4 regions of the Rhizobium sp. BG4 genome follow, and region 4 is predicted to be linked to each of the others. Evidence: predicted binding sites of a transcription regulator. Region 4 holds the regulator's gene; each other region holds the start of a gene.
The links. Region 4 encodes LexA, which represses DNA repair genes until DNA is damaged. Its sites were predicted from a motif close to TGTTCNNNNTGTGTTCNG; they were not measured.
Positions count from the first base shown of each region.

Region 1: the regulator LexA is predicted to act here: its motif matches at 2,368-2,385, upstream of F2982_RS09985 (helicase-related protein).
Region 2: the regulator LexA is predicted to act here: its motif matches at 2,117-2,134, upstream of F2982_RS01890 (DUF5680 domain-containing protein).
Region 3: the regulator LexA is predicted to act here: its motif matches at 2,379-2,396, upstream of F2982_RS07390 (DNA recombination protein RmuC).

Region 1 covers NZ_CP044125.1:1,942,295-1,949,534, reverse strand. Annotated here, with positions in the region: gene F2982_RS09985 (helicase-related protein) at 1-2,221, opposite strand, end outside; gene F2982_RS09980 (DUF3309 family protein) at 2,954-3,109, shown strand; gene F2982_RS09975 (YMGG-like glycine zipper-containing protein) at 3,138-3,440, shown strand; gene F2982_RS09970 (hypothetical protein) at 3,605-3,748, shown strand; gene F2982_RS32015 (hypothetical protein) at 3,818-3,949, shown strand; partial or broken gene F2982_RS09965 (beta-ketoacyl-ACP reductase) at 3,954-4,678, opposite strand; gene F2982_RS09960 (acetyl-CoA C-acetyltransferase) at 4,741-5,922, opposite strand; gene phaR (polyhydroxyalkanoate synthesis repressor PhaR) at 6,163-6,735, shown strand; gene F2982_RS09950 (hypothetical protein) at 6,760-7,167, opposite strand.
Region 2 covers NZ_CP044125.1:339,116-346,355, reverse strand. Annotated here, with positions in the region: gene F2982_RS01900 (lipoprotein-releasing ABC transporter permease subunit) at 1-904, shown strand, start outside; gene F2982_RS01895 (ABC transporter ATP-binding protein) at 920-1,603, shown strand; gene F2982_RS01890 (DUF5680 domain-containing protein) at 1,607-2,071, opposite strand; gene dnaE (DNA polymerase III subunit alpha) at 2,469-5,954, shown strand; gene F2982_RS01880 (L,D-transpeptidase family protein) at 5,951-7,189, opposite strand.
Region 3 covers NZ_CP044125.1:1,410,061-1,417,300, forward strand. Annotated here, with positions in the region: gene F2982_RS07375 (plasmid stabilization protein) at 1-52, opposite strand, end outside; gene def (peptide deformylase) at 118-633, opposite strand; partial or broken gene F2982_RS07385 (globin-coupled sensor protein) at 731-2,223, opposite strand; gene F2982_RS07390 (DNA recombination protein RmuC) at 2,428-3,654, shown strand; gene F2982_RS07395 (ribokinase) at 3,701-4,600, shown strand; gene F2982_RS07400 (methyl-accepting chemotaxis protein) at 4,830-7,157, shown strand; gene ptsN (PTS IIA-like nitrogen regulatory protein PtsN) at 7,231-7,240, opposite strand, start outside.
Region 4 covers NZ_CP044125.1:56,965-64,204, forward strand. Annotated here, with positions in the region: gene pdhA (pyruvate dehydrogenase (acetyl-transferring) E1 component subunit alpha) at 1-55, opposite strand, end outside; gene F2982_RS00310 (septum formation initiator family protein) at 202-522, opposite strand; gene eno (phosphopyruvate hydratase) at 667-1,941, opposite strand; gene kdsA (3-deoxy-8-phosphooctulonate synthase) at 2,106-2,951, opposite strand; gene F2982_RS00325 (VOC family protein) at 2,948-3,826, opposite strand; gene lexA (transcriptional repressor LexA) at 4,031-4,744, shown strand; partial or broken gene F2982_RS00335 (ComEC/Rec2 family competence protein) at 4,725-6,900, opposite strand.

The sequences.
Region 1 (7,240 bases), 1.9 Mb from region 4:
AACCGGCAAGCTTGTAGAAAGTGCGCTCGAAGCTCGGATCGGTGACGACAGACGTGCGTCCGGCGGCAAGCACTGGAATGAGGTCGCCGTAACCCGGCTTGTCGAGGCCGTCGTTCTTGAGCGCCCAGAGCAGCGTGATGAGCTCGGCCGGAGCCGGCTTCAAGAGTGCCGGGACGAAGATGTGGTAGGCGCCGAAACGCACGCCATAGCGGCGCATCGAGGCACGACCATCCTGATCCAGCGACTTGACGTCGTCGGCAACGTCGCGGCGGAACAGAACACCGAGATTCTCGACGAGCTGGAACGCCAGACCCTTGGCCAGGCCCTGCAGGTCTTCGGCGCGCGACAGATCGTCGAGCGGCTTCAGAACCGTGCTGATGTGATGATTGACGAAGCGCTCCACGCGGGCGGCGACGTGATCGCGCGCATTGCCGGTCAGCTGCTCGTCAGCGAGCAGGATCACCCGCGGACGCATCACATGGTCGCTGCCGGACAGGCGGGCAACGGGATCGCCGAGCCAGCGGATCAGGCCATCGGCGCTGATCGCCAGATCGCCATTGCCAGCGGCATGCATGCGCGCCGCGCGCGCTTCGAATTCCAGAGCAAGCGCCTTCTGTGAAGCAGCCTGTACGGCCTTGGCGTCCGGTCCATCCGTCCCACCGACGGGCGTAAAGCGGAATCCGCTCAACTGACCCACATGATGCCCCTCCACAAAGACATCACCATTCACACTGATTTCAGCTTCCAGCATCGCATTCTCTCTCAGGCGCTTCATGAGCACAGATGTCCTGCGATCAACAAAGCGTTTCGTCAACCTTTCATGTAACGCATCGGACAATCGATCTTCGATTTCCCGCGTCTTTTCCTGCCAGTGTGTCGGATCGGCAAGCCAGCCGGGCCGGTTCGACACATAGGTCCAGGTTCTTATCTGCGCGATTCGCGCCGAAAGCGTGTCGATTTCACCGTCCGTGCGGTCCGCACGGTGCACCTGCTCCGCGAGGAAATCCTCGTTAACCGTGCCATAGCGCACAAGATCGGAAAAGAGCGTCGAGATCAGATCGGCATGCTGGGCCGGTGCAATGCGCCGGTAATCGGGCAGCGCACAAGCCTCCCAGAGCTTTTCAACCCTTTCGGGCTTTGTCGCAAGGTCAATAATTTCCGGATATCGTGAAAGATGTTCCAACGCCTGCTGATCGACGGCCGGCAGCGCCCGCGTCAGACCCTGGACGCTCGGCGGCTTTTCGAGACTTGCCCGCAGCGATTGTATCGATGTGAAATCCAGTTCCTTGGTCCGCCACTGCAGAACCTTGACGTTGTCGAACTCGTGCGACTCGATCCTCTGCACCAGCTCATCGTCAAACGGCGCGACCTGACCGGTGACCCCGAAGGTGCCATCCCGGACATGGCGGCCGGCGCGGCCGGCGATCTGGCCGAGCTCGGCCGGATTGAGATTGCGGAACTGGTAGCCGTCGAATTTCCGGTCCTGCGCAAAGGCGACATGATCGACATCGAGGTTCAGACCCATGCCGATCGCATCGGTCGCCACCAGATATTCGACATCGCCCGCCTGATAGAGCGCCACCTGCGCATTGCGGGTGCGCGGGCTGAGTGCCCCGAGAACGACTGCAGCACCGCCGCGCTGGCGGCGGATCAGTTCGGCGATCGCATAGACCTCGTCAGCCGAGAAGGCGACGATGGCCGAGCGCTGCGGCAGCCGGGTAATCTTCTTCTGGCCCGCGTAGAGGAGTTGTGACAGGCGAGGCCGCTCGACGACGGTAATCCCCGGCAACAGTTGCTGCAGGATCGGACGCATCGTCCCGGCGCCGAGAAGCAGGGTTTCGTCGCGGCCGCGCAGATGCAGGATGCGGTCGGTAAAGATATGCCCGCGTTCGAGATCGCCGGCGAGCTGCACTTCGTCGATCGCCACGAAGGCGGCCTTGGTTTCCCGCGGCATCGCCTCGACGGTGCAGACGGAGAAGCGGGCATTCGGCGGCGAGATCTTCTCTTCGCCTGTCACCAGCGCAACATTATGCGCACCGACCTTCTCGACCAGCCGCGTATAGACCTCGCGCGCCAGAAGGCGCAGCGGCAGACCGATCACACCGGTACCGTGCGCAACCATGCGCTCGATGGCATAATGCGTCTTGCCTGTATTGGTCGGTCCGAGCACCGCGGTAACGCCGCGTCCGCTCAGGATCATGGGCTGCGAATTCTGTGTCATGGTCCATGCAAGTGAGGCGGGGGAGCCTCAGGGTCAAGTCGGCAGACAACACATGGACAGGCGGGCCACCAAACGCAAGAGCCGGGCCGCCGATATGCGCTGCTATTTTGATTCAAGGACGGCCGCTAAGCCTCTGTTTTTAGATTCGGAACAGCTTGAGAACGAATCGGCGACGAATCGCTGACTCGCGCTGATTCAGCTTTTGTTCACGGCTAAGTATTGGTTTTGAATCAGTTTTTCCCACTAGATGCTGAATCCGGCGGTTCAGGAGGCACTTTGACCCGGGCCCACGGCCCATTAGCCGAGAATCGCCTGTCAATTGCCCGACAAAGAAATTTGCAAAATCCGCGAAAATTAACCTTCGGGCCAAAGCCGGAACGAATCACAGACGAATCACCGACCTCCGAGGTTTCGTGCTTTGTTCGCCGCTAGATGTTGATGCCGGATGCGGCAAGCGACTATATGCGGAAAGCCTCGCGTAGATATTTTTTCGTAGCGGCCGATCGCATTAACGTTTTCCGGCGCAATTTTACTGCCTGTTAAAAAACAGAGCGAGGCACGGAACTTTTTCCTAGCTTCCGCGTTATTATCTTTTCGTCCAATATAAAATCTGCAATCGCAAATAAGGCGAAATCCGTTCACGTACATAAATAAGTTTAGCCGGGAACAAAAACCCGGGACGCGTGTTTATTGTCCATTCGAAACTCGGCGTGAGTTGAAGGACCGGAAAACATGCTTAGCACGATACTTCTCATTATCCTTATTCTGCTTTTGATCGGCGCACTGCCGAATTGGGGTTATAGCCGCGGCTGGGGCTATGGACCTTCTGGCGGTTTAGGGCTAGTTCTCGTTATTATCATTATCCTTGTCCTGATGGGCCGCATCTAAAGGCCATGTAACTGGGGAGTTGTAAGTCATGATGAAGAAAGTTGTTCTCGTTGCAGCACTCGTAGGTGCGCTCGCATCGTGCACGGCAACTGAGCAGGGCACCGCCATCGGCGCTGGCTCTGGCGCCCTTATTGGCGGTGCGGTTTCCAACAGCTGGGGCGGCGCAGCCGTCGGCGCCGTTGCAGGCGGCCTGGTTGGTGCTGCAGTCGGCAACTCGGTCGATCAGCGCAATGGTCGCTATGCTGGCCGCTATTACCAAGGCCAGTACGCAGGCAACGGTCTTTGCTGGTACCGCGATTCTCGTGGCCCCTACCGGGCACGCTGCCGTTAAGATCGGAATAAGGCCAACGGGCGCTTCGGCGCCCGTTTTTATTTGTGCTCCTCGTCAACGCCGCGTTGACGCTCGGTTCCCAAAGCCGATCTGGCGAACCGCCAGGACACTCCCCACATTCCTATCAACAAGCCGGCTTCTTTCCGGCCAGAAAGGAATGTCCGATGGTTCAGCTCATTCTGTCTTCCGCTGCCGCCACCCTGATCTCAGCACTCTCTTTGACAACAGCGCTCGCCGCCATCCGTGATCGTGGCGCTGCCATGCAGAAAGTCCCGGTCAAGGCGAAGCGTCGCCCGTCGTCCCGCTGATCCCAGCTCAACAACTCGCAAGACCTCACACCCCAGCCCAATGAGGCAGGGAACAATGGAGATTTATCCATGCGCAAGATTATCGTCATCGCCGCAGCAACCGTTGCCGTCGCAACCTTCAGCGCCAGCGCCAATCCCTATGACGCCGGCAACTTTCCTAACAACTATGGCAGCCACGGCCATCACCGCAGCGGCCGCTAGCCTTTCAGACGAAGAACTGGCCGCCGTTGGCGGTCAGGGTCGAGCCGGTGATGAAGCCCGCATCATCCGATGCAAGGAACACCACGCAGCGCGCGATCTCTTCGGGCTCGCCGAGGCGGCCCACCGGGATCTGTGGAATGATCCGCTCGTTCAGAACCTTCTCCGGCACTGCGAGCACCATTTCCGTGCCGATGTAACCGGGGCAGATGGCGTTGACGGTGATGTTCTTCGCAGCACCTTCCTGAGCCAGCGCCTTGGTGAAGCCGAGATCGCCAGCCTTGGCAGCCGAGTAATTCGCCTGCCCCATCTGGCCCTTCTGGCCGTTGATCGAGGAAATGTTGACGACGCGGCCGAAACTGCGGTCGCGCATGCCGCCCCAGACATGATGTGTCATGTTGAAGAGGCCGGTGAGATTGGTGTTGATGACCTCGTGCCACTGCTGCGGGTCATCTTGTGAAACATCGCGTCGCGGGTAATGCCGGCATTGTTGACGAGAACCTCGACCGGGCCGAGCTCCGCCTCCACCTTGGCAATGCCTTCGCCGCAGGCAACGTAGTCGGAAACATCCCACTTGAAGACGGGAACGCCTGTTACGCCGTGGAAGGCCTGCGCCTTCTCGTCGTTACCGGCATAGTTCGCCGCCACCTTGTAGCCAGCGTTCTTGAGCGCCATCGAAATCGCTGCACCGATGCCACGTGTGCCACCGGTGACCAAAGCCACTCTGCTCATGTTTCGCTCCCCTTTGTTTTCGCTTTCAATCGCAAGCCATTAAGGCATGGATCGCATGCTATTTAAAGTGCTTCGAGGCACATCGCGACGCCCATGCCGCCGCCGATGCAGAGTGTTGCCAGACCTTTCTTGGCGCCGCGGCGCTTCATTTCGAAAACCAGCGTGTTGAGAACGCGAGCGCCGGACGCGCCGATCGGATGACCGATGGCGATTGCGCCGCCATTGACGTTGACGATCGCCGGATCCCAGCCGAGATCCCTGTTGACGGCGCAGGCCTGCGCGGCGAAGGCCTCGTTGGCCTCGACGAGATCGAGATCGCCGACCGACCAGCCGGCTTTCTCCAGCGCCTTGCGCGATGCCGGGATCGGGCCTGTGCCCATGACCTGCGGGTCGACGCCGGCCGTTGCCCAGGAAACGATGCGCACGAGCGGCTGGATGCCGCGGCGCGAAGCCTCCGCTTCGCTCATCAGCACGGCAGCGGCGGCACCATCGTTAAGACCCGAGGCATTGCCTGCGGTTACCGAACCGTCCTTGTCGAAAGCCGGGCGCAGCTTGCCCATCGCCTCCATCGTCGCGCCGTGGCGGATATATTCGTCGGCATCGACGATCGTATCGCCCTTACGGCCCTGAATGGTGAAGGGCACGATCTCATCCTTGAAGCGGCCGGCCTTCTGCGCTGCTTCGGCCTTGTTCTGCGAGGACACGGCAAACTGGTCCTGGTCGTCACGCGAAAGCTGCCACTGACGAGCGATATTTTCGGCGGTGATACCCATGTGGTAGCCGTAGAAAGCGTCGGTCAGGCCGTCCTTGATCATCGTGTCGATCATCTTCATGTCGCCCATCTTCGTGCCACCGCGCAGATGCGCGGCATGCGGCGCCATGGACATCGATTCCTGACCGCCAGCCACGATGATCTTGGCGTCGCCAAGCGCTATCTGCTGCATGCCGAGCGCGACGGCGCGCAGGCCCGAGCCGCAGAGCTGGTTGACGGCCCAGGCCGTCGCCTCCTTGGGAACGCCTGCCTTCATGGCTGCCTGGCGCACCGGGTTCTGCCCTTCGCCTGCCTGCAGCACCTGGCCAAGAATGACCTCGTCGACTTCGGCGCCATCGACGCCGGCGCGCTCCAGCGCGCCCTTGATCGCAGTCGCTCCGAGTTCATGCGCGGGGACAGTGGCGAATGCGCCGTTGAACGAGCCGACCGCTGTACGGGCCGCGCTGGCGATGACGATGGATGTGTTGCTCATGGGAAGCCTCCTCGCTTTTTCACCACTCTATATAAGGCGAAACTGGCAAAGCTTTTAGCCCGAGTCAAACGGCAAGACTGTCACAGAGCAATTTTAGGCCGCAGTTACGAAGAGCGGAATTATGCCGCTAATAAAAGGGGTTGCCGCATCGCACAAAGAGATTGTCACCGGCGTTCTTTTGCGTCTACATTCGATATTGGAGGAAATTCCACATAATCAGACGGGGTTCAGGAGACTGATATGGCGAAGAATGAGGGTCAGATAGTCATCAAGAAATACGCCAACCGCCGACTCTACAATACGGGCACCAGCACCTATGTGACGCTGGAAGACCTGGCAGAGATGGTGAAGAAGGGCGAGGACTTCACGGTCCAGGATGCCAAGACCGGCGATGACATCACCCACTCGGTCTTGACCCAGATTATTTTCGAGCAGGAATCGAAGACCGGCAACACGCTGCTGCCGATCTCCTTCCTCCGCCAGCTGATCACCTACTACGGCGACCAGATGCAGATGGTCGTTCCGAGCTTTCTCGAGCACTCGATGAAGGCGTTCACCGAGCAGCAGTCGCAGATGCGCGAGCAGGTGACGCGGGCCTTCGGCGAAACGCCGCTCGGCAAGAACCTGCAGCTTCCGATGCAGATGGTCGAGGATCAGGTTCGCCGCAACACCGAGATGTTCCAGCAGGCAATGCAGATGTTCTCGCCCTTCATGACGCCTCCCGCCAAGGAGACGAAGAAGGCCGAAGCCAAGGATATCGACGAGCTGAAGGAACAGCTGCGCGCCCTTCAGAACAAGCTCGACAATCTCTGATCTCCGAGCGTTTCCAGAAACGCTCTAGAGACCGATCGAAACATCGCGGCCCGCCGTCCGGATAGACACGGCGAAGCCGCCGATCACATCGATCAGCGCCACCGTCATCAGAATGAAGAAGACCTGCGTAGCTGCATCCTGGACGAGAAGAAACTCGACCAGGAAGGCAATGAACACCAGCATCGACAGCATGTGATTGACCAGGCTGCCCGAGCCATTGCGGGTCGCCTTCAATATTTCGACGAAGAGAATGACGAGCGCCACGACGATGAAGAGATCGCCGAGCGCCATGCTCCAGATCGCCCCTGAAATCATCGAGAGAACAATAATGTCATGCTGAAGCGCGGGTATGCCGCCGCTTCCCATCAGTCCGAGCATTGCCATGTTGTAAAGAATAAATGGAATGATCATCAGCGGCATTGCAGCGAGCATGTCGGTCTATTCTCCCTCGATCAGTAGAATACTGCCGTAGATGACCGTGCCACTTCAAGACATTTGCGAATAT
Region 2 (7,240 bases), 280 kb from region 4:
GGTGCGCGGCATTCGCCCGGAAGATCTGACCAAGCTGAAGACCGTCTCCGACAATATCAAGTCGGGCGACCTCGTCGGTTTCATGTCCGGGCAGGGCGTGCTGATCGGCTCCGGCATGGCCAACCAGCTCGGCCTGCAGGCGGGCGATACGATCACGCTGATCTCGCCCGAAGGTGACGTCACGCCGATGGGCATCAATCCGCGGGTCAAGTCCTATACCGTCTCCGGTGTCTTCGAAATCGGCATGTCGGAGTATGATTCCGCCATCATCTACATGCCGCTCGAGGAATCGCAGCTCTATTTCAACTCCGAAGGGCTGGTGCAATCGATCGAGCTCTTCGCCAGCAATCCAGATGATATCGACAATCTGAGGCCGAAGGTGGAGGCTGCCGCGGGCCGCCAGATCGCCATCACCGACTGGCGCCAGCGCAACCAGACCTTCTTCTCGGCCCTGCAGGTCGAGCGCAACGTCATGTTCATGATCCTGACGCTGATCGTGCTCGTCGCGGCACTGAACATCATCTCGGGTCTGATCATGCTGGTGAAGGACAAGGGAAGCGATATCGCCATCCTGCGCACCATGGGGGCGAGCTCCGGCGCCATCATGCGCATCTTCTTCATGACGGGGGCTGCGATCGGTATCGTCGGTACGCTCGCCGGCGTTCTGCTCGGCGTTGTCGTCTGTATCAATATCGAGTCAATCCGCCAGTTCTTCTCCTGGATCACCGGAACGATACTCTTCAATCCGCAGCTCTACTTCCTGAGCCAGCTGCCGGCGCAGATGAGCGTCAGCGAGACGACTTCGGTCGTCATCATGGCTCTGACGCTGTCTTTTCTTGCGACCATCTTCCCGGCCTGGCGGGCTTCGCGGCTCGATCCGGTGCAGGCGCTGCGCTACGAATAAGGAATGCTGAACTCCATGAAACGCAATGTCGTTCTCAAGCTTTCCGGCGTCGAGCGTCACTACGGGCAGGGCGATACGGTGCTCTCCATCCTGAAGGGGGCCGACTTCACGCTGCATAGCGGCGAGATCGTCGCTCTGGTTGCGCCCTCGGGCACCGGCAAGTCGACGCTGCTCCATCTGGCGGGTCTCCTGGAACATCCTGATGACGGTGAGGTCAGCATCAACGGCCATGCCTGCAACGGACTGTCCGACGATAAGCGCACGGCGATCCGCCGCAGCGAGATCGGCTTCGTCTACCAGTTCCATCATCTGCTGCCCGAGTTCTCGGCCCAGGAAAACATCATGATGCCGCAGATGATCTCGGGCCTGCCGCGCAAGGAAGCTGCCGAGCGTGCCAAGCAGCTGCTCGACTACATGCGCATCGGCCATCGCGGTGCCCATCGCCCGGGCGAGCTCTCCGGCGGCGAGCAACAGCGCGTGGCGATCGCCCGCGCCGTTGCCAATGCGCCGAGCCTGCTGCTCGCCGACGAGCCGACCGGCAATCTCGATCCGGAAACCGCCAACTACGTCTTCGACGCCCTGGAGGCGCTGGTGCGCCAGTCCGGTTTGGCGGCCCTGATCGCCACGCATAATCACGAGCTTGCCAGCCGCATGGACCGCCGGGTGACGATCAGCGACGGCAAGGTCGTCGACTTCTGAGCCTCAGAGCCGGATCAGGCCGCCGCGGTAGTCGAGTTCATAGGCGCGCCTTTCCTCGACGATGATCATTTCCATGCCACGGAAATGTGCGCAGTCGCCCTCGCTGTTGTCGATATAGAAGCCGAAGGCGTGGTCGAATTCCATGCCGCCGAGGAATCGCTTCTTTTCGGAATACATCGACGACAGGGCCGCCTTGATGACGGCGCCGGCGCGGCTGCCGTCGATCAGCCCGGGCTCGATGATGTGGCCGAAATAGTTCATCGCCCAGATGGGCTCGCCATTCAGCCAGACCGTCTCCTGGCCGCAAAAATCCGTTCCGCCGAAATAGCTGTCGAGATAGCGCCATTCGCCACGCTCGTAGCCGATGTCATGCGACCCCGGACGGCAGGATGGGCGGGGACTGCCGCCACCCACGTAAGTCCTCGATTTCGCCTCGACGATGAAGTCATTGAGCAAGGTGAGATACATGGCGCGCCTCCTGCGAGCGTTGTCGCAGACGCGTGGCCTTCTGTAAAGAACAAATGCAGAACATAACGGTTGCCGCCGGCAGGGAGATGTGGGCGAACGCCCCCGGACGCACGTTAACCAAACGGAAAAGATTCCTGTTGACGAAAGAACAAGAGTGGAACAAACTAAAAACATAACGAGTAAAGGAGAGCCAAATGACTGACATGATCCGTGACGTCGCAGCATTCACCTCCATCGCAATGTTCGTTGCCAGCTTCTCGCTGATCCTGATGGCAATGTAATTTTTCAGGGGACCGCATGGCTGCCATGCGGTTCAAGACGGGGTCTTCTTCTGGACATCTCCACGGCCACGACCGACAATGGCGCCGATTCATACGGGCGATTGAAGGGACGTGTCATGGCGGAAGCAGAGAGCGGATTTATCGGCGGGACGCCGGGCTTCGTTCATCTGCGCGTGCACTCGGCCTATTCACTGCTCGAGGGCGCGCTGCCGCTGAAAAAGGTTCTTTACAAGGCTGCGGGCGATAGCCAGCCGGCGATCGCCATCACCGATACGAACAACCTGTTCGTCGCGCTTGAATTCTCGCAAAAAGCCATGGACGAGGGCCTTCAGCCGATCATCGGCTGCCAGCTGTCGATCGACATGGAAGACGGCCTGGAAATCGAGAAGCGCGGCGGCCAGCAGATGATGGGTAAGCTCCCGTCGATCGTCGTCCTTGCCGCCAGCGATGATGGCTACGAGCGTCTCGTCGATCTCGTCAGCCGCGCCTATCTCGGTGGCGAGGACGGGCAGGCGATCCACATTCGCTCGTCCTGGCTGGAAGAGGCGGGCACAGAAGGCCTGATCGCGCTGACGGGTTCGCTCAGCGGCCCGGTCGATATGGCCCTCAAGCAGGGGCACCTGGCGCCGGCCGTATCGCGGCTGCTGACGCTGAAGTCACTGTTCGGTGACCGGCTCTATGTCGAGCTGCAGCGCCACGGCACTTACGACAAGCGCCATGAGCAGAAGATCATCGGTCTCGCCTACGAGCACGACCTGCCGCTGGTCGCCACCAACGAGGCCTTCTTCCCGACGCGCGACGACTACGACGCGCATGACGCGCTGATGGCGGTTGCCCATAACGCCATCGTTTCCGACGACAGCCGCTTCCGCCTGACGCCGGACCATTACCTGAAGAGCCGCGCCGAGATGGCGAAGCTCTTTGCCGATTTGCCGGAGGCGCTTGAGAACACGATCGAGATTGCCCGGCGCTGCTCCTTCGTCCTGAAGACCCGCAAGCCGATCCTGCCGCGCTTCACCGGCGCCACCGCCGATCCCGAGGAAGCCGAGCGCGCCGAGGCGCTGGAGCTTCGCCGCCAGGCGGAGGAGGGGCTCGATATGCGCCTCGCGACGCTCGGCATGTCGGCAGGCTACGAAGAGAAGGATTACCGCGAGCGGCTGGAATTCGAGCTCAGCGTCATCGAGCGCATGAAGTTCCCCGGCTACTTCCTGATCGTTGCGGACTTCATCAAATGGGCCAAGCAGCATGACATTCCCGTCGGCCCGGGCCGTGGTTCGGGTGCGGGTTCGCTGGTCGCCTATGCGCTGACCATCACCGACGTCGATCCCCTGCGCTTCTCGCTGCTCTTCGAACGCTTCCTCAATCCGGAACGCGTCTCGATGCCGGACTTCGATATCGACTTCTGCCAGGATCGCCGCGAAGAGGTGATCCGTTACGTGCAGAAGAAATACGGTCGCGAGCAGGTGGCGCAGATCATCACTTTCGGTTCGCTGCAGGCCCGCGCCGCCCTGCGCGACGTCGGCCGCGTGCTCGAAATGCCCTATGGCCAGGTCGACAAGATCTGCAAGATGGTGCCCAACAACCCGGCCAATCCGACGCCTCTGCACAAGGCGATCGAGGAAGATCCGAAGTTCCAGGAAGAGGCCGACAAGGAGCCGGTTGTCGCTCGTCTCCTTGATATCGCCCAGAAGATCGAGGGTCTCTACCGCCACGCCTCCACGCACGCCGCCGGTATCGTCATCGGCGACCGCCCGCTGTCGAAGCTGGTGCCGATGTATCGGGACCCGCGTTCCGATATGCCGGTCACCCAGTTCAACATGAAATGGGTCGAACAGGCCGGCCTCGTGAAGTTCGACTTCCTCGGCCTGAAGACGCTGACCGTCCTGAAGGTCGCCGTCGATTTCTGCAAGAAGCGGGGCATCGAGGTCGATCTCGCCTCCATCCCGCTCGACGACAAGCTGACCTACGAGATGCTGTCGCGCGGCGAAACGGTCGGTGTGTTCCAGGTGGAAAGTGCCGGCATGCGCAAGGCGCTGATCGGCATGAAGCCCGACTGCATCGAGGACATCATCGCTCTGGTGGCGCTGTACCGTCCGGGACCGATGGAAAACATCCCGACCTATAATGCCCGCAAGCATGGGGAGGAAGAGGTCGAGTCTATCCATCCGACCATCGACTACCTGCTGAAGGAGACGCAGGGGGTTATCGTCTACCAGGAGCAGGTCATGCAGATCGCTCAGGTTCTGTCGGGCTATTCGCTCGGCGAGGCCGACCTTCTGCGCCGCGCCATGGGTAAGAAGATCAAGGCCGAAATGGACCAGCAGCGCGAGCGCTTCGTCGACGGCGCCGTCAAGAACGGCGTATCGAAGCCGCAGGCCGATAACATCTTCGAACTGCTGGCGAAGTTCGCCAACTACGGCTTCAACAAGTCGCACGCCGCCGCCTACGCGATCGTCTCCTATCAGACGGCCTATATGAAGGCGCATTATCCGGTCGAGTTCCTGGCCGCCTCGATGACGCTCGACATGTCGAACACCGACAAGGTCAACGACTTCCGCCAGGATTCCAAGCGTCTCGGCATCGAGGTCATCGCGCCCTCGGTGCAGACCTCCTTCCGCCATTTCGAAACCGGCGACCAGCGGATCTACTACGCGCTGGCGGCGATCAAGGGCGTCGGCGAAAACGCCGTCGAGCACATCGTTCAGGTCCGCGGCGACAAGCCCTTCGCCAGCATCGAGGATTTCTGCCTGCGCATCGATCCGCGCCAGGTGAACCGCCGCGTGCTGGAAAGCCTGATCTATGCCGGTGCCTTCGATTGCTTCAATATCGATCGTGCCCAGCTTTCGGCCGGTCTCGACCGCGTTCTCGGCTATGCGCAGCGCGCCCAGGAAAACAAGCTGAGCGGCCAGTCGGACATCTTCGGCGGCGCTCTGTCGTCAGGCCCCGAGAAGATCGCGCTGCCGCCATTCTCGCCCTGGCTTGCCTCGGAGCGCCTGCTCAAGGAATTCCAGGTTCTCGGCTTCTACCTGACGGCTCATCCGCTCGACACCTACAACAGCCTGCTGCAGAAGATGCGCGTCCAGACCTTCGCGGATTTCTCGGCGGCGGTGAAGCAGGGTGCCGCCAACGGGCGTCTCGCCGGCACAGTCATCTCCAAGCAGGAGCGCAAGACGAAGACCGGCAACAAGATGGGCATCATCGTCTTCTCGGATTCGTCTGGCCAGTTCGAATCCGTGCTGTTCTCCGAGATGCTGAACCAGTATCGCGATATCCTGGAGCCCGGAAAATCCTTCGTGATCACGGCAACCGGTGAAGAGCGCCCGGAAGGCGTCAGCCTGCGCCTGCAGACCGTCCAGTCGCTGGAAGAGAAATCGCTGCAGATGCAGAAGGCACTGCGCGTCTATGTCCGTGATTCCGGTCCGCTGAAGGCGGTCGCTGCGCACCTGAATGCCAAGGGCGACGGCCTCGTGTCCTTCATCGTCATCAAGGAAGATGGCAAGCGCGAGGTCGAGGTGGCGCTGCCGCAGAAATACCGGATCACGCCGGAGATCGCGGCTGCATTGCGCGCCGCGCCCGGGATTATCGATGTCGAGCTCGTCTAACGCGTCACGGTGATGAAATCGGTGCCGGCGCCGGTCTCCGGGCCGATGCCGGTATCGGATATCGTCATCGTCGAACCGGCGGCAAGCAGCGCGTCGACGCGCTTGCGCGTCTCGTCCGGGATCTGGATGCGTGACAGCGCGTTGCTGATCGGGCTGCCCATGATGATCGAGCCCTCCTGCGTCTTGATGCCGAGCCGCTTCATCGTCTGCGAAGGCAGATTGTTGTCGAGCGTCAGGCCCAGCCAGTCGGCCGTGCCGTTCTCCTGATCCACCTTATGCAGCGTGAAGAAGTGCGTGCCGAGCGCCAGCTGCGGATTGTCGATGATCACAGGCGCCTCGAACAGCGGCTTGAAATCCTGGCGGATCATCAGCACGCCGTTCGGCGGCTCGCCCTTGCCGACAGCGGCGTAAACTTCCCTTAGGAGAGTATCGCTGGTCAGCGTACGGTCGCCCTTGAACTGCGCGGGGCGCAATGCCTTGAAAGCGTTGATCGCCTGCACCGTCGAGGGGCCGAGCAGGCCATCGGGATTGCCGGCGTTGAAGCCCAGCTGATTGAGGTAGGTCTGGATGTCGATGACCGCCTCGCGCTGGGCGCGCCGGGTGATCAGGATGCGGATCGGCTCGACATTTTCGGGCGCCGCTGCGACAGGCGGGATCAGCGAGGCCGAGACCGTATTCATCGCCAGCTGCACCGGCTCGCCATCGCTGCTGCCGATTGCCGGGCGCAGCTGCACGTCGGAAAGCAGGAGCGCCGGTTCCGGCGCATTCGGGCGGAACAGCGCCGGATGGTTGATCGGTTCGGGCGCCACGGCCGCATTACTGATGATGACGGGAACGCTGAGGTCCGTCATCTTGTAAAGTTCCTTGGCGAAGGCGGCGGGCATGCGCACACAGCCATGCGAGGCCGGATAGCGCGGCACGGAATTCGACTCGTGCAGCGCAATACCGGACCATGTCAGCCGCTGCATCCAGGGCATGGGTGCAGCCGAATAGAGATTGGATTCGTGATATTTCTTCTTCTCGAGCACCGAGAAGATGCCGCTCGGCGTCGTATGGCCGGGCTTGCCGGTCGAGACTTTCGAGGTCGCCACGACCTCCGTGCCGTCATAGACGGCAAGCGACTGCTTGTCCTTGGAGACGATGATTTGCAGCGTCCGGGCGTCTGCCGCAAGAGCAGGGTTCACCAAGGCGGTCGCCGACAGCAAGCCGAGGCCGAAAACAATACGCGAGAACATGTTACCCAACCAATACGCAATACTTGGCTGGGACAATATTCAACGAAGTTT
Region 3 (7,240 bases), 1.4 Mb from region 4:
CGATGTCTCGCTTCATCGCGTCGGGAATATTGCGGATCAGAAGATCGCCCATGCGGCACCTCTCTCATGATATCGCTGATATCATAATATGTCGGCAGAGCGCGTTCAATGCACAGATCAGATCGCCTTCGACTTCGCAGCCTTGGTGAACTTCTTGATCACCATCTCGCGCTTCAGCCGCGAGATATGGTCGATGAACAGCACGCCGTTCAGGTGGTCGATTTCGTGCTGCAGGCAGGTCGCCAGCAGGCCGTCGGCTTCGGCGGTCAGTTCCTTGCCGTCGCGGTCGAGATATTTGACGGTGATCGTGGCGGGACGTTCGACCTCGGCATAGTAATCCGGGATAGAAAGGCAGCCCTCTTCATAGACAGAGCGGTCGTCCGAAGACTTCAGGATTTCGGGATTGATGAAAACCTGGGGCTGCTTGTCTTCGCCTTCGCGCGAGACGTCGATGACGAGCATGCGGCGCGGTACGCCGATCTGGATCGCGGCAAGGCCGATGCCCGGCGCGTCATACATGGTTTCCAGCATGTCGTCGGCGAGACGCTTCAGTTCATCGTCGACGCGCTCGATCGGCTTGGAAGCCTGACGGAGAATGGGATCGGGAAGAATGATGAGTGGCTTGATGGTCATGGCGTTCCCATAACCTATCTTTTCGGGCGTGGGAATTATCCCGAAACTTCCGAAGGCGGTTTTTTGCTGCCGCCTCCGGAAAATCGCCGTATTCGTCTTACGCAGCGCGGCGGCTGATGGTGCCGCGGATATCGGCCTGGGTGCGGAAGCGCTGCAGCAGATCCATGAGATTGCTGACCTCGCCGCGCAGGCGGCGGGTTTCGGCCGAGGTGTGCTCGACCATGCCGGAATTCTGCTGGGTGATCGCATCCATGTTGCGGATGGCGACGCTGACTTCGTTGACACCAGTCGCCTGATCGCGGGCGGCAGCGGCGATCTCGGCGACGACATGGTTGATCATGTCGATGCGGCTGATCATGTCGTTCAGAGCTTCACCGGTGCTGCTGACGATGCCGACACCCTCGTCCACCTGGGCGGAGCTTTCCGAAATCAGGTTCTTGATCTCCTTGGCAGCTTCCGCCGTGCGCTGAGCAAGCTGGCGAACTTCCTGCGCCACGACGGCAAAGCCCTTGCCCGCCTCACCGGCACGGGCGGCCTCGACGCCGGCATTCAGTGCCAGAAGGTTCGTCTGGAAGGCGATCTCGTCGATGACGCCGATGATCTTGGCGATCTCGTCGGATGACTTCTCGATGCCTGCCATGGCCGAGACGGCGCTGCTGACGAGCTCGCCGGAGCTCTTCGCACGCTGCTGCGTCTCGCGAACCGCGTCCGAAGCCTTCTCGGCATTGGCCGCGGTGAGGCCGACGCTGACGGACAGCTGCTGAAGGGCGGCCGAGCTCTCCTCGACGCCGGCTGCCTGCTGAGCGGTGCGCAGTGCGAGATCGTCGGTTGCCTTGGAGATGGTGTTGGTGCCGCTCAGGATTTCGGCAGACGTGCTGCGGACCGAACCGAAGGAGCTGCGCAGAGCCGCAACGGCGCGGTTATAGTCTTCGGCCATGTGCTTGAAATTGCCGGGCAGATCGGCCGGGAGGGAGGCTTCCAGATCGCCGTTCGACAGCGCTTCGAGGCCGCGGCGCAAATGATCGAGCGCCATCGCCTGATCCGCCTCGGCCTTGGCGCGCTCCTCTTCCAGCTTGTGGCGCCGTTCTTCGAGCGCTTCGAGATAGACGGAGATCGAGTAATCCATGTCGAGCATCCCTGCCTTGATGACGGCGGAGAGCTTTTCGGCGAGCGCCTTGCCCTGCTGGCGGCCGAACATCGATGGCCACTGCTTTTCCATGATGCCCTTGACTAGTTCGGACATGACGATCGCGTAGCCGCCGATATACCAGCGGGGCTCCAGACCGATGCGCGCATGCGTGCGGCCGACGGCGGTGACGCCCTTCACATAGGTCTCGTCGAAATTGCCGCCCGCGAGGTTCGCCCAGTGATTTTCCTGCGCCTTCTTGGCGCGGCCCATATGCGACTCGTCGGAGAAGAAACCGGCGACGGCGGGGTCTTGGCTATCTTGGCGTAGAACTTGTCCAGTGCACCGCCGACCAGCGAGCTGATCACCGGCCGCATCTCGCTCATCGTCTTTCGCGCGGTATCATCGAGCTCGATGAAATCAAGGCGCTGCTTGAGGGAGGACTGCGAATGCTGGCTGGTCATGATGATCTCTGTCTGCCGGGGGCGATGTAAGGAATTGTTTCCGCTGCGACATTTCTAAAATATGGTTGAGCAATCGTTAAACCCCGCTACGATTTATCGTTGCAGCAACTTGGCAGGCTGCGACCTTTTGGCGGCATCTCCTGCAGCTGTTGATATGTTCACGTTTTGATCTAGTCAGGGCGCTGAAGTTTGCTATGGTGGGGCATGAACAATTCTGCCGACTCGCTCGCCATTTCGCTCGCCGCCATCAATCCGGCCATTCTTGCTCTCGTCGGCGGCGCCATCGCCGCGATGATCGTCCTGCTGGTTTTCCTGCTTTTCAGGAGCGGTAATCTCAGACGGGAGCAGAATGAGGAAGCGGCCATTCGCTCCGCCGAAGCGGATGCGCGCATGGCCGAACTGCTGAAGATCCAGGCCGAGATGCAGGGCCGAATCTCGACGATGGCCGAGGTCTTCGGCACTCGTCAGGCCGAGCTCAACCAGGCGATCAACCAGCGGCTGGACGGCATGTCGCAGCGCGTCAGCCATACGATCACCGAACAGACGAAATCGACGCACGAGAACTTGCAGCGGCTTCAGGAGCGGCTGGCCGTCATCGATGCGGCGCAGAACAACATCCAGACGCTTGCCAAGGATGTCGTCGGCCTGCAGGCGATCCTTTCCAACAAGCAGACGCGCGGTGCCTTCGGCCAGTCGCGCATGGAAACGATCGTCGCCGATGGCCTGCCGATGGGCGCCTATGCATTTCAGCAGACGCTGTCGAACGGCTCGCGCCCGGACTGCACGGTGAAGATGCCGAATGGCGCGCCGCCGCTGGTCATCGACGCCAAGTTTCCGCTGGAGGCCTGGAACGCGATCCGCGATGCCGGCGGTTCGGATGCAGGCAAGGCGGCGTCCCAGCAGTTTCGCCGCGACATGGAAATTCATATCCGCGATATTTCCGAGAAATACCTGATTCAGGGCGAGACGCAGGACACGGCCTTCATGTTCGTGCCGTCGGAATCGATCTTTGCCGAGATCCACGAGAATTTCGAGCCGATCGTTCAGAAGGCGCACCGGTCGCGGATCGTCATCGTCTCGCCGTCGCTGCTGATGCTGTCGATCCAGGTGATCCAGGCCGTCCTCAAGGATCAGCGCATGCGCGCGCAGGCGCATGTGATCCAGGGCGAGGTCGCCAACCTGATGGACGATCTCGGACGTCTGGACGAGCGTGTGCGCAAGCTGCAGGGTCATTTCGCCATGGCGCAGAAGGATGTCGACATGATCGTCACCTCTGCCGACAAGCTGACCAAGCGCGGCTCCAAGATCGAAGCGCTGGAATTCGAGGCGACCGCTGACGGCGCCAAGCCGGAGCGCGACGCGCAGCCGGCCGCGAAATCCGTCGAGAGCCGCACCGGCCTTCTCAAGCTCAGGGTAGTTGACGAAGAGTGAGGCCTTCGGGCAGTGTCGCGCCAAAATCAAAGGACGGGACATTCACATGATCACTGTGTTCGGCTCCATCAATATGGACCTCATCGCCACCACCGCACGCCTGCCGAAGCCCGGTGAAACGGTCGCCGGAAACGGCTTTGCGACTGCGGCGGGCGGCAAGGGCGCCAATCAGGCGCTGGCGGCCCGGCGCGCTGGACGCACGGTGCGGATGGCGGGCGCCGTCGGCAAGGACGAATTTGCGGCGCCGGCGCTGGCGCTGCTCGATGACGCCGGAACCGACCTCGCAACCGTCAAGCGCGTCGAAGGGCCGACCGGCACTGCGCTGATCCTCGTGGGCGGCGATGGTGAGAACATGATCGCCGTTGTGCCCGGCGCCAATGGTACGATCAACGCGGCGGATGCCGATGCTGCGATCGCAGCGATGGATGCCAGTGATATCCTGATGCTGCAGCTTGAGGTTCCCGCGCCTGCGGTGGAGCGTGCGCTCGAAGCCGCCCGCAAGAAGGGCGTTCGCACCGTGCTCAATCTCGCGCCACTGATTGCCGATGCCGCACGCCTCGGGCGCCTCGCCGATATCGTCATCGCCAACGAGACGGAATTCGAGCTGCTTGCCGGCCAGGAGAACATGACAGCGGGCGACCGCGAGGCCGCGCTTCAGCGCCTGCATGGCGAGACCGGCCAGACGCTGATCGTGACGCTCGGAGCCGATGGCGTGATCGCCATTCGCGACGGCCAGCTGGTGCGCGCAAAGGGTCTGAAGATCGAGCCGGTCGATACGGTCGGCGCCGGCGATACCTTCTGCGGATACCTCGCCGCCAGCCTCGATGAAGGGCTCGATTTCGAGGCCGCGCTGCGCCGAGCAGCCGTTGCCGGATCGCTTGCCTGCCTCAAGGCCGGAGCCCAGCCGTCGATCCCGCTGAGTGCCGAAGTCGCAAACAAGCTATAGACTTTTCTGTTTCCGATAGACGCAAGCAAAAAGTGAAGGCGTTCAGACTACTAACGGTCCGCTTTCATACAATTTCACTCAAATTTAAGAGATTTCTGGCGATCTTTTCGGCGATCGCCAGGCCTCCTCAGAGGGTGCCCGGTTTAGCCCCACGGCCGCTCCATGACGAAGCGGCTCACCTCGCCTTTGCCGGAAATGTTCGTCCGGCAAGTCGCCCCGCCGAGGCACCATGTTCATCTTTCGCATGAAGTCGCTTGCCGCAAAGCTTATTGTCATCACGGGCGTTGCAATCGCGCTCGTTCTTTTCGTTTCTAACTTTTTCCTGATCGATCAGACGCGCAACCGCGTGCAGACCCTGACGATGGATCAGGCCAATCTTGAAGCCAAAGCCATTGCCAACGAAATCGCCGCCAATGTCGGCGAACTCGCCAGCGCAGCGCGCTCCATGTCCGGTGTCGTCGGCCGCGGCCACGAGGGCGGCAATTTCGACCGCAAGGGCATCATCAACGTCCTGAAGGCCAATCTCGAAAAGAACCCCTTCGCCTTCGGCAGCTGGTTCTGCGAGCAGCTCGGCGCCTTCGACGGCAAGACAACCGAGATTGCCGACAAGCTCGATCAGGGCACCAACAAGGCTGGCGCCTTCACGCCCTACTGGTCGAAGACCAAGGATGGCGCCATCCAGTTCTCGACCTTCGATAACGATTATACCGCCGAGTGGTGGAAGCTTGCTGCCGAGAGCGGCAAGGGCGCGATCACGTCGCCCTATCTCGCCGAAGGCACCGACGTTCCGACCCTCCTGACCTCGATCGCCTACCCGGTTGTCTCGGGTGGCAAGATGATCGGCGTCGAAGGCGTCGACATCTCTCTGAAGTCGCTGACCGACAAGCTGCAGGCTCTGCATCCGTTCGGCTCCGGCCGCGTCACGCTCGTTGCCCAGAACGGCAACTGGATCGTCGCGCCGACCAAGGAACTGATGTCGAAGCCCTATGAAGGCGACGGCTCGACCGAGATCAAGAACGCCCGCGCGTCGATGGCGCCGACCGTTGTCCGCAACCTGACCTTCGATGGTTACGAGCCCTTCGACCGCGTCGTCTATCCGTTCGCCGTCCCGGATCTCAACGCGACATGGGTCGTCCTCGTCGACGTACCGCACACCGCGATCAATGCCCCGGTTCAGGATCAGACCGTCATGATGATCGTCGGCGGCATTCTCGTCCTCGGCGCGGTCATGCTGGCCCTCTACTTCGCCGTCCGTTCCTTCGTGCAGAAGCCGCTCGGCCAGCTGGTCGCCGGCGTCAAGAAGCTGAGCGACGGCGCCTACGATCAGCCGGTTGCCGGTCAGGATCGTGCCGACGAAATCGGCTCGGTCGCCAAGGCTCTGGAAGGCTTCCGTTTCGCTCTTGCCGATACGCGCCGCCTTGAAGCCGAAGCAAACAACCAGCGCAGCGCAGCTGAATCCGAGCGCAGCCGCTCGGAGAGCGAGCGCCAGCAGTCGGTCGCCCTGCAGCGCCAGATCGTCTCGATCGTCGGTGCCGGTCTTTCCGAACTGTCGCAAGGCAATCTCGGCCACCGCATCAACGAGGATTTCCCGGGCGAATACGCGAAGCTGAAGCAGGACTTCAACGCCGCGCTCGCCAGCCTCGAAGAGACCGTCCATACGATGAACACGAGCGTCGTGAACATCGGCTCCGGCACCAGCGAGATCAGCAACAGCGCCTCCGACCTTGCCAAGCGCACGGAACAGCAGGCTGCAAGCCTCGAGGAGACCGCTGCAGCGCTGAACGAGCTGACCGCCCAGGTCAATTCGAGCGCCGAGAACGCCCGCACCGCGGCTGACAACGTCAACCTCGCCTGCGAGGATGCCGAGAAATCCGGCGAAGTCGTGCAGAAGGCGATCGCTTCGATGCACGGCATCGAGCAGTCGTCCACGGAAGTGTCGCGCATCATCGGCGTCATCGACGAGATCGCATTCCAGACCAACCTGCTCGCCCTCAACGCCGGTGTCGAAGCCGCGCGTGCCGGTGAGGCAGGCAAGGGCTTCGCAGTCGTCGCACAGGAAGTCCGTGAGCTCGCACAGCGCTCTGCAAGTGCCGCAAAGGAGATCAAGACGCTGATCAACACCTCAGCCGTCCAGGTCAAGGAAGGCGTCGATCTCGTCGGCCGCGCCGGCGGTACGCTGCACAAGATCGCCGAGCAGGTCATGGGCATCAACGGCCTGATCCGTCAGATCTCAGCGTCTGCCAGCGAGCAGGCGATCGGGCTGAAGGAAATCAACCAGGCCATGAACCAGATGGACCAGGTGACGCAGCAGAACGCCGCGATGGTGGAAGAGGCAACGGCGGCCAGTGTGACGCTGAACGACGAGGCGCAGACGCTGAAGGCCCTCGTGCTGCGCTTCCGGGTTTCCGGCCAGGCAAACAGTGCGGCGCTGCGGGCAACCGCCGAGCATATGCGTGCGCCCGTCGCAGTACCCGCATACCGGGCTCCGGCACCGCGCCGGGCGGCTGTCTCCCACGGCTCGGCCGCAGTCGCGCAGGACAATTGGGAAGAGTTCTGAGAACTAACCATCTCAAACGAAAAGAGGCGCCCGGGATGACCGGGCGCCTCTTTCATTTCTGCGATTGAAAATCTCAGGCGGCG
Region 4 (7,240 bases):
CGGATTTCGTGCTGGTTTTACGGCTGGAAACGGTCGCGTTCTTGCGAGGCGCCATACAACCCTCCCTATGGGTTTGTCGTTCTTCGAGTGGCGCGTACCATAGGGAAGAAAGATGGCCACAGCAATGCCATAAATGCATGGCACGTATTCAGGATTAAGCCACTGATAATTCTATCGAATTATCGATTAACCAGTATTCGGTTAATTGGAATATGAATTGAATATGACGACCTCGTCGGCGCGAGACATATTCAGCTGGTAACGGGCTTTTTCGTCCAGCATATCCTTATCGAGAGAGCCATCACTCAGCAGCGCGACCTGCTGCTCGATATGCTCGCGCTTGGCCTTCAGCGTCGCCAATTCCTTCTCGCGGGCAATGCGCCGCTGCTCGAAGACTTCGGTGGCACGCAGGCCGTAATCGCCATGGATGCAATGATAGCCGAAATAGGAGAGAAAGGCGACCGTCATGGCCGGAACCACGAACCGGCCGATCTTCTTTTTCTTATGATGCTTTGTCCACATACACACACATGCTCTAAAACGCATTACCTATGCGAAGAGAGTAGCGCTCAGAGATTAACCGTCCGTTGACTATGAATTCTTGTGGGCAAGAAAAAACCCGCGCCGGTGAAGCGCGGGTTTCAAGGCATTGAGCTTTAAGGGCTATCAGCCGCGGATGATCGAACGGCCGGCATAGCGGGCCTGCGGGCCGAGACCCTCTTCGATGCGGATCAGCTGGTTGTATTTTGCCAGACGATCCGAGCGCGACAGCGAGCCGGTCTTGATCTGACCGCAGTTGGTGGCAACTGCGAGATCGGCGATCGTGGAATCTTCGGTTTCGCCCGAACGGTGCGACATGACGGCGGTGTAGGCTGCCTTGTGCGCGGTGTTGACGGCGTCGAGCGTCTCGGTCAGCGAGCCGATCTGGTTGACCTTGACGAGGATCGAGTTGGCAACGCCCATCTTGATACCATCGCGCAGGCGAGCCGAGTTGGTGACGAACAGATCGTCGCCGACCAGCTGAACCTTCTTGCCGGCGAGATCGGTCAGGGCCTTCCAGCCGTCCCAATCGTCTTCAGCCATGCCGTCTTCGATCGAGATGATCGGGTACTGGGCGGCGAGCTGTGCGAGGTATTCGGCCATGGCGCCTGATTCCAGCGTGCGTCCCTCGCCTTCGAGAACGTACTTGCCGTCCTTGAAGAATTCGGTCGCTGCGCAGTCGAGGCCGAGATAGATGTCTTCGCCCGGCTTGTAGCCAGCCTTTTCGATCGACTTCATGATGAAGTCGAGGGCTTCAGGGGCGCTCTTCAGGCCCGGTGCGAAACCGCCTTCGTCACCAACGTTGGTGTTGTGGCCCTGAGCCGACAGTTCCTTCTTGAGGACGTGGAAGACTTCCGAGCCCATGCGGACGGCTTCGCGGATCGAGTCGGCGCCAACCGGCAGGATCATGAATTCCTGGAAGTCGATCGGGTTGTCGGCATGTGCGCCGCCGTTGATGATGTTCATCATCGGAACCGGCAGGAGGTGAGCCGAAGCGCCACCGACGTAGCGGTAGAGCGGCAGGCCGGCGGCCTGAGCAGCAGCCTTGGCGACAGCGAGCGAAACGCCGAGGATGGCGTTGGCGCCGAGACGCGACTTGTTCGGCGTGCCATCCAGCTCGATCATGATGTTGTCGATCTGGATCTGGTTTTCGGCATCGATGCCGCCGATGGCATCGAAGATCTCGGTGTTGGCGGCTTCGACAGCCTTTTCGACACCCTTGCCGAGATAGCGCTTGCCGCCATCGCGAACTTCAACGGCTTCATGCGCGCCGGTCGAAGCGCCCGACGGAACAGCCGCACGGCCCATGCTGCCATCTTCGAGATAGACATCGACTTCGACGGTGGGGTTGCCACGGCTATCGAGGATCTCGCGGGCGATGATATCGGTAATTGCAGTCATGGGTTTCTTCCTGCTCGGTGGGTGGATAAATCGTTTGAAATCGTCTTAATCGAAGGCACGCAGATTGCAATGGCGTTTTCACAGCCGTTTTTGAGCCGCCTAACATGCCTTCGTTTCAGGCCACCTGCGTGGCCTATTACAAGATCATGTCAGCCTTTTGAATGTCAGGCCGACTTTGCGATCGCATCGAACGCCAGAAGCTTTTCGAGAAGCCGCGGCATGTCCTTCAGATAGACCATGTTCGGGCCATCCGACGGCGCATTGTCAGGATCCTCATGCGTCTCGACGAAGACGCCGGCGACACCGACGGCGACGGCCGCACGCGCCAAGGTCTCGACGAATTCGCGCTGGCCGCCACTCGATCCGCCCTGCCCGCCCGGCTGCTGCACCGAATGCGTGGCATCGAAGATCACAGGCGCGCCCATGGCCGCCATGATCGGCAGCGAGCGCATGTCGGAGACCAGCGTGTTGTAACCAAAGGAAGCACCGCGCTCGCAGAGCAGGATGTTCGGGTTGCCCGTCTCGTTCAGCTTGGCGAGAACGTTCTTCATATCCCACGGAGCCAGGAACTGGCCCTTCTTGACGTTGACGGCGCGGCCGGTCTTGGCCGCAGCAACTAGAAGGTCGGTCTGGCGCGAGAGGAAAGCCGGGATTTGCAGGATGTCGACGACGGTTGCGACCTCCGCACACTGCTCCTCGGTATGAATGTCCGTCAGAACCGGGAAGCCGAATTCCTTCTTCAGGTCAGAGAAGACTTCGAGCGACTTGTCGAGGCCGATGCCGCGCTGCGCCGAGAGCGAGGTGCGGTTCGCCTTGTCGAAGGAAGACTTGTAGACGAGGCCGATGCCGAGCTTCTTGCAGAGTTCGCTCAGAACACCGGCGATCATGAAGGCATGTTCGCGGCTTTCCATCTGGCAGGGTCCAGCGATGATCGACAGCTTGCCGGCATTGGAAAAGGTAACGCGGCCAGCGCCTTCGCCGACGGCGACTTCTGCATTGGTGTTGCTCATTGGGTCTCCTCGAAGGCGAAGATCGCGCCTTGTCCCGGCGCCGGCTTCACCAATAGACGATTGTTCATATTCACGTAGGTGATCCCGTTAGCAGCCAAATGCGCCGCTGTCACGGCCAGATCAGCGACTGTAAAGACGATTGCCCGCGCCCGCAGGCCGTTATCGGTGCCAAGCGGCTCGACATCGAAATAGGCCTCCATCCCTTCTTCGGAATAGATGGCGATCCGGACATTACTGAGGGCGAAGGAAAGGCCGAAGGCGGCCTCACCGGGCGCAACGCCGCCACTTGCCGTCTGCAACAGCGACGCGAAGGCGTCGGGTTCCTCCGCGCTGAGGGCAATCTCGACAATGCCGAGAACGCCGTTGGCATGAGTCTCCAGCACCTTGCGATCGGCCGGAAAGGCGTTGATCCGCTGGCAGGCGAAAAAGAAGACATCGGGCGCCCTCAGATCGGCGGCAAAGGCGAGCTTGAAGGCGCCGGTCGCCTGCGTTCCATCGGGCATGACGATCGGGCGCGAGAACTCCACCATGTCACCGCCGCTCAGCTGCGCGCCATCATAGGCGGCCCTGTCCGCATCGGCATCGTCAGTGCCGAAGACGACTGCCGAGAAGCCATCATCGCCGCAGCGGAAGCGGAAGGCCTGGTCGCGGGCGACAAAGCTGTTGCCCTTGGCGGCGGCGGCATCGCACTCCGCCTGGCTCGCGATGCCGAGCGGCTCCAGATAAGTCTTGTCGGCGAGGAAGACGCAGGCATTCTCCGTTCCGAACGGATGACGGCCATTGGCGGCGACGGTGAAACCGAGACGGCCGAGTCGCTCGCGGGCGACATCGATGTGGGTGACGGGCAGTACCAGATGATCGAGCGGATGCGTCATGGCGGTTCCCTCCGGTGAAGCCGGCAGAGATTTGCACGCCGCGCCGGGCAAAGCGCAAGCGCGGATAACCAATCCGGCAAAGAAACTTTCAAAAATGACGAAAAATGACGGGAAGTTTTACCAATATTTAGGCACTTGCGGAACACATATGGAACATATAGTGTCCGTTCTGGCTTTGTTTCACGAATCTGGGGAAAGACTTCGATGCTGACGCGCAAACAACAGGAGCTTCTCCTCTTCATTCACGAGCGGATGAAGGAGTCCGGCGTACCGCCGTCCTTCGACGAAATGAAGGATGCGCTCGACCTCGCCTCTAAGTCGGGCATTCATCGCCTGATCACAGCGCTCGAAGAGCGCGGCTTCATTCGCCGCCTACCGAACCGCGCCCGCGCACTGGAAGTCATCAAGCTGCCCGAGGCCTACAGCCCCAGCATCCAGCCGCGCCGCGGCTTCTCGCCAAGCGTCATCGAAGGCAGCCTCGGCAAGCCGCAGCCCGTTGCGCCGCCGAAGCCGGCGAACGAAGACAATAGCAGCTCGATCTCGGTTCCCGTCATGGGCCGCATCGCCGCCGGTGTGCCGATTTCTGCGATCCAGCAGAACACCCACGACATCACCGTTCCCGCCGATATGCTCGGAAACGGTGAGCACTATGCGCTTGAGGTCAAGGGCGACTCGATGATCGAGGCCGGCATCTTCGACGGCGACACCGTCATCATCCGCAATACCAATACCGCCAATGCCGGCGATATCGTCGTCGCCCTTGTCGACGATGAAGAAGCGACGCTGAAGCGGTTCCGCCGCAAGGGCGCATCAATCGCACTCGAAGCTGCCAATCCGGCCTACGAGACCCGTATCTTCGGGCCTGATCGCGTCAAGGTTCAGGGCAAGCTTGTCGGCCTTATCCGCCGCTATCACTGACTGGCCCTTCATCGCCATCGAAAGTGCCGCTGCGCCAGTCATAGGCGCGGTGGCGGGTCCAGGGGCGGTCGAGATCCTCGAAGGATGCGGTGACCGCTGCAGCGCCTCCATCGAAGCGCAACTCGACAGAGCCTGTCTTTCTTAAGGTAGCGCCGGTAAAAAGCAGTGCGCCAGAGCGGCAGCTTTCGAGCCGCAGGCGCACCGGTGTGACGACGATATCGGATGCATCGCAGGCGGGGCCGAGGTAAGCGGCATTGTCGATGACCGTCAGCACCGAGCCGTTCTCCAGCTTTGCCGTGCACCAGGCTTTCTTTACGCAGGAAAACCGCTCTTCCCTGGCATTGGCCGTGATTGCGCTCTGCGCTTCCTGCTGTTGCGCTGGTGTCAGCCTTAATCTTTCGCCCGGCGGCGCGGGACCGATGCCGATGTGATGAAGATCGGCTCGCGATGGCTGTCCAGCACCAGAGCCCGTTTCCACTGATCGAAGATGAAACCCGGCGGGCGCTCGCGATTGGTGGCGATTGCGCTGGAACCGATGATCCCCGCCATGCTGCCGTCCTCAGCAATGACGATCTTCGGTGGGGGCTTCTCGGGAAGCATGACGACCACAAGCGTCGACAGGGCCATGATTGCCGTGCCGATGTGCCTCAGCCGGGTGCGCAGCAGGGTCAATAGCAGGAAGCCCGCGACCGCAGCCGGGAAATACCAGGCAGGCAACCGGCCGACGCCGATATCACCGCCCCAGGACGAGACGGTCTTGGCGATCGCGATCACCAGATCGAGACCGAAGCCGACCACCTGCCAGGCCCAGGCATCCAGCCCGAACGGCATCAACAGCATCGCAAGCAGCCCGGCCGGCATGATGACGAAGGAGATGACGGGCATGGCGGCGAGATTGGCAGGCAGGCCATAGGCCGTCAGCCGGTGAAAATGCTCGATCGAGAACAGCGCCGTCGAGAAACCGCCGATGACGGAGGTGAGCAGGATGCCGCCGAAGAAGCCGGCCGCCGATGACATGAGCCTGACCGCCCGCAATTTCGCAAATGGCTTGTCGCGCGCCGGCCGCTCCTTCCAGAGCGCATAGCCGGCGACCAGCGCCAGCGTCGCGGCAAAGGACATCTGAAAGCTCGGCCCCATGATTTCCGAGGGCGAGATGGCGATGATGATCAGTGCCGAAAGCGCCACATTGCGCAAACTGATCGACGGCCGGTCGAAGAACACCGCCGTCAGCATGATCGCCATCATGATGAAGGCGCGCTCGGCGGAAACTGCGAAGCCGGAAATCAGGAAATAGGCGGTGACGGCCGCAAGCGCTCCGGCGGCGGCGATCTTCTTGACCGGATAGGCCTGGGCGACGGACGGAAACAGGCTGAGCAGCGTGCGGAACCCGACGAAGAAGATGCCGGCAGACAGCGCCATGTTGAGGCCCGATATGGCGATGATATGCGCGAGGCCTGATTGCCGGAGTGCCTCCGTAGTTTCTGCCGAAATGGCCCGAAAGCGCCGGTATCGCCGGGCAAAATGCCCCTGATGCGATCGCCGATGCCGCTTCTCAGCCGGTAGAGCCACTCGAAGGCGCTGTCGGTCAGCGAATGCTCGTCTGCGGCTCCCGGCGTCACCGCCGTTGGCGCCCCATAGAAAAACCCATTGGCGCCAACGCGATCGAAATAGGATGAGAAGGCGAAGTCGTTGAGACCGGGGAGTGCCGGACCGGAGGGTGGCGTCAGCCGCGCCCTGCCCTTCACCCAGGTTCCCGTCTCGAACTCGGACTTGGCGCCGCGGGCGATGACAGTCACCCGGGCGGGCGGGCGTTTCACCACCGGGTTTTCGGTTGCGCGCAATGACAGCAGATAGCGCCAGCCGCCGCGGCCATCGCTTTCCCGGCGCTCGACCCGTCCTGTGAGCGTCGTCGTCACGGCGGAATCAAGGAGGATGGTCTCGGCTCTCCACGTTTCGAATTGCGCAGTCGCGACGCCTGCCGCTACCAACGTCAATGCGGCGATCACGACGCGCATCCCCTCCCGCGCCCGATCGGTGAAGACCAGCAGAGTGAACAGCACCGCGATGAAGAAAAGTGGCATGATCGGCGAGACGCTGGTGCCGGCCGCAAACCACGCCACGGCACCAAAGCCGAGCGCAACCGGCGCGAAGAGCATGCGTCCACCGTAGGCGAGCTCTTCGTCGGCGCATTTCGGGATGGCGCCTATCGCGCGCCCGATGGATGATCGGAGTCGATAAGCGCTGAGCGTGGCCGGTACGTGCCGCGTTGGCACGGGCACGAGGCCAGAATAGGCGCGCGCTGGCTCAAGATGCGGCAATTTGGCCGCATCCCCCGAAAGTTCCAGGCTGATCTCGCTGCTTTTCAACCCCGGCATGTAAAGAGCCTTGCGACCCATTAAAATACAACCAAGATGCAACCCTGCGCGCGTTTCAGCAACAATAATCGATTGAAAAAACGCAAAAAATCGTGAGTGCAAAAAGCCTAAATAAATCATC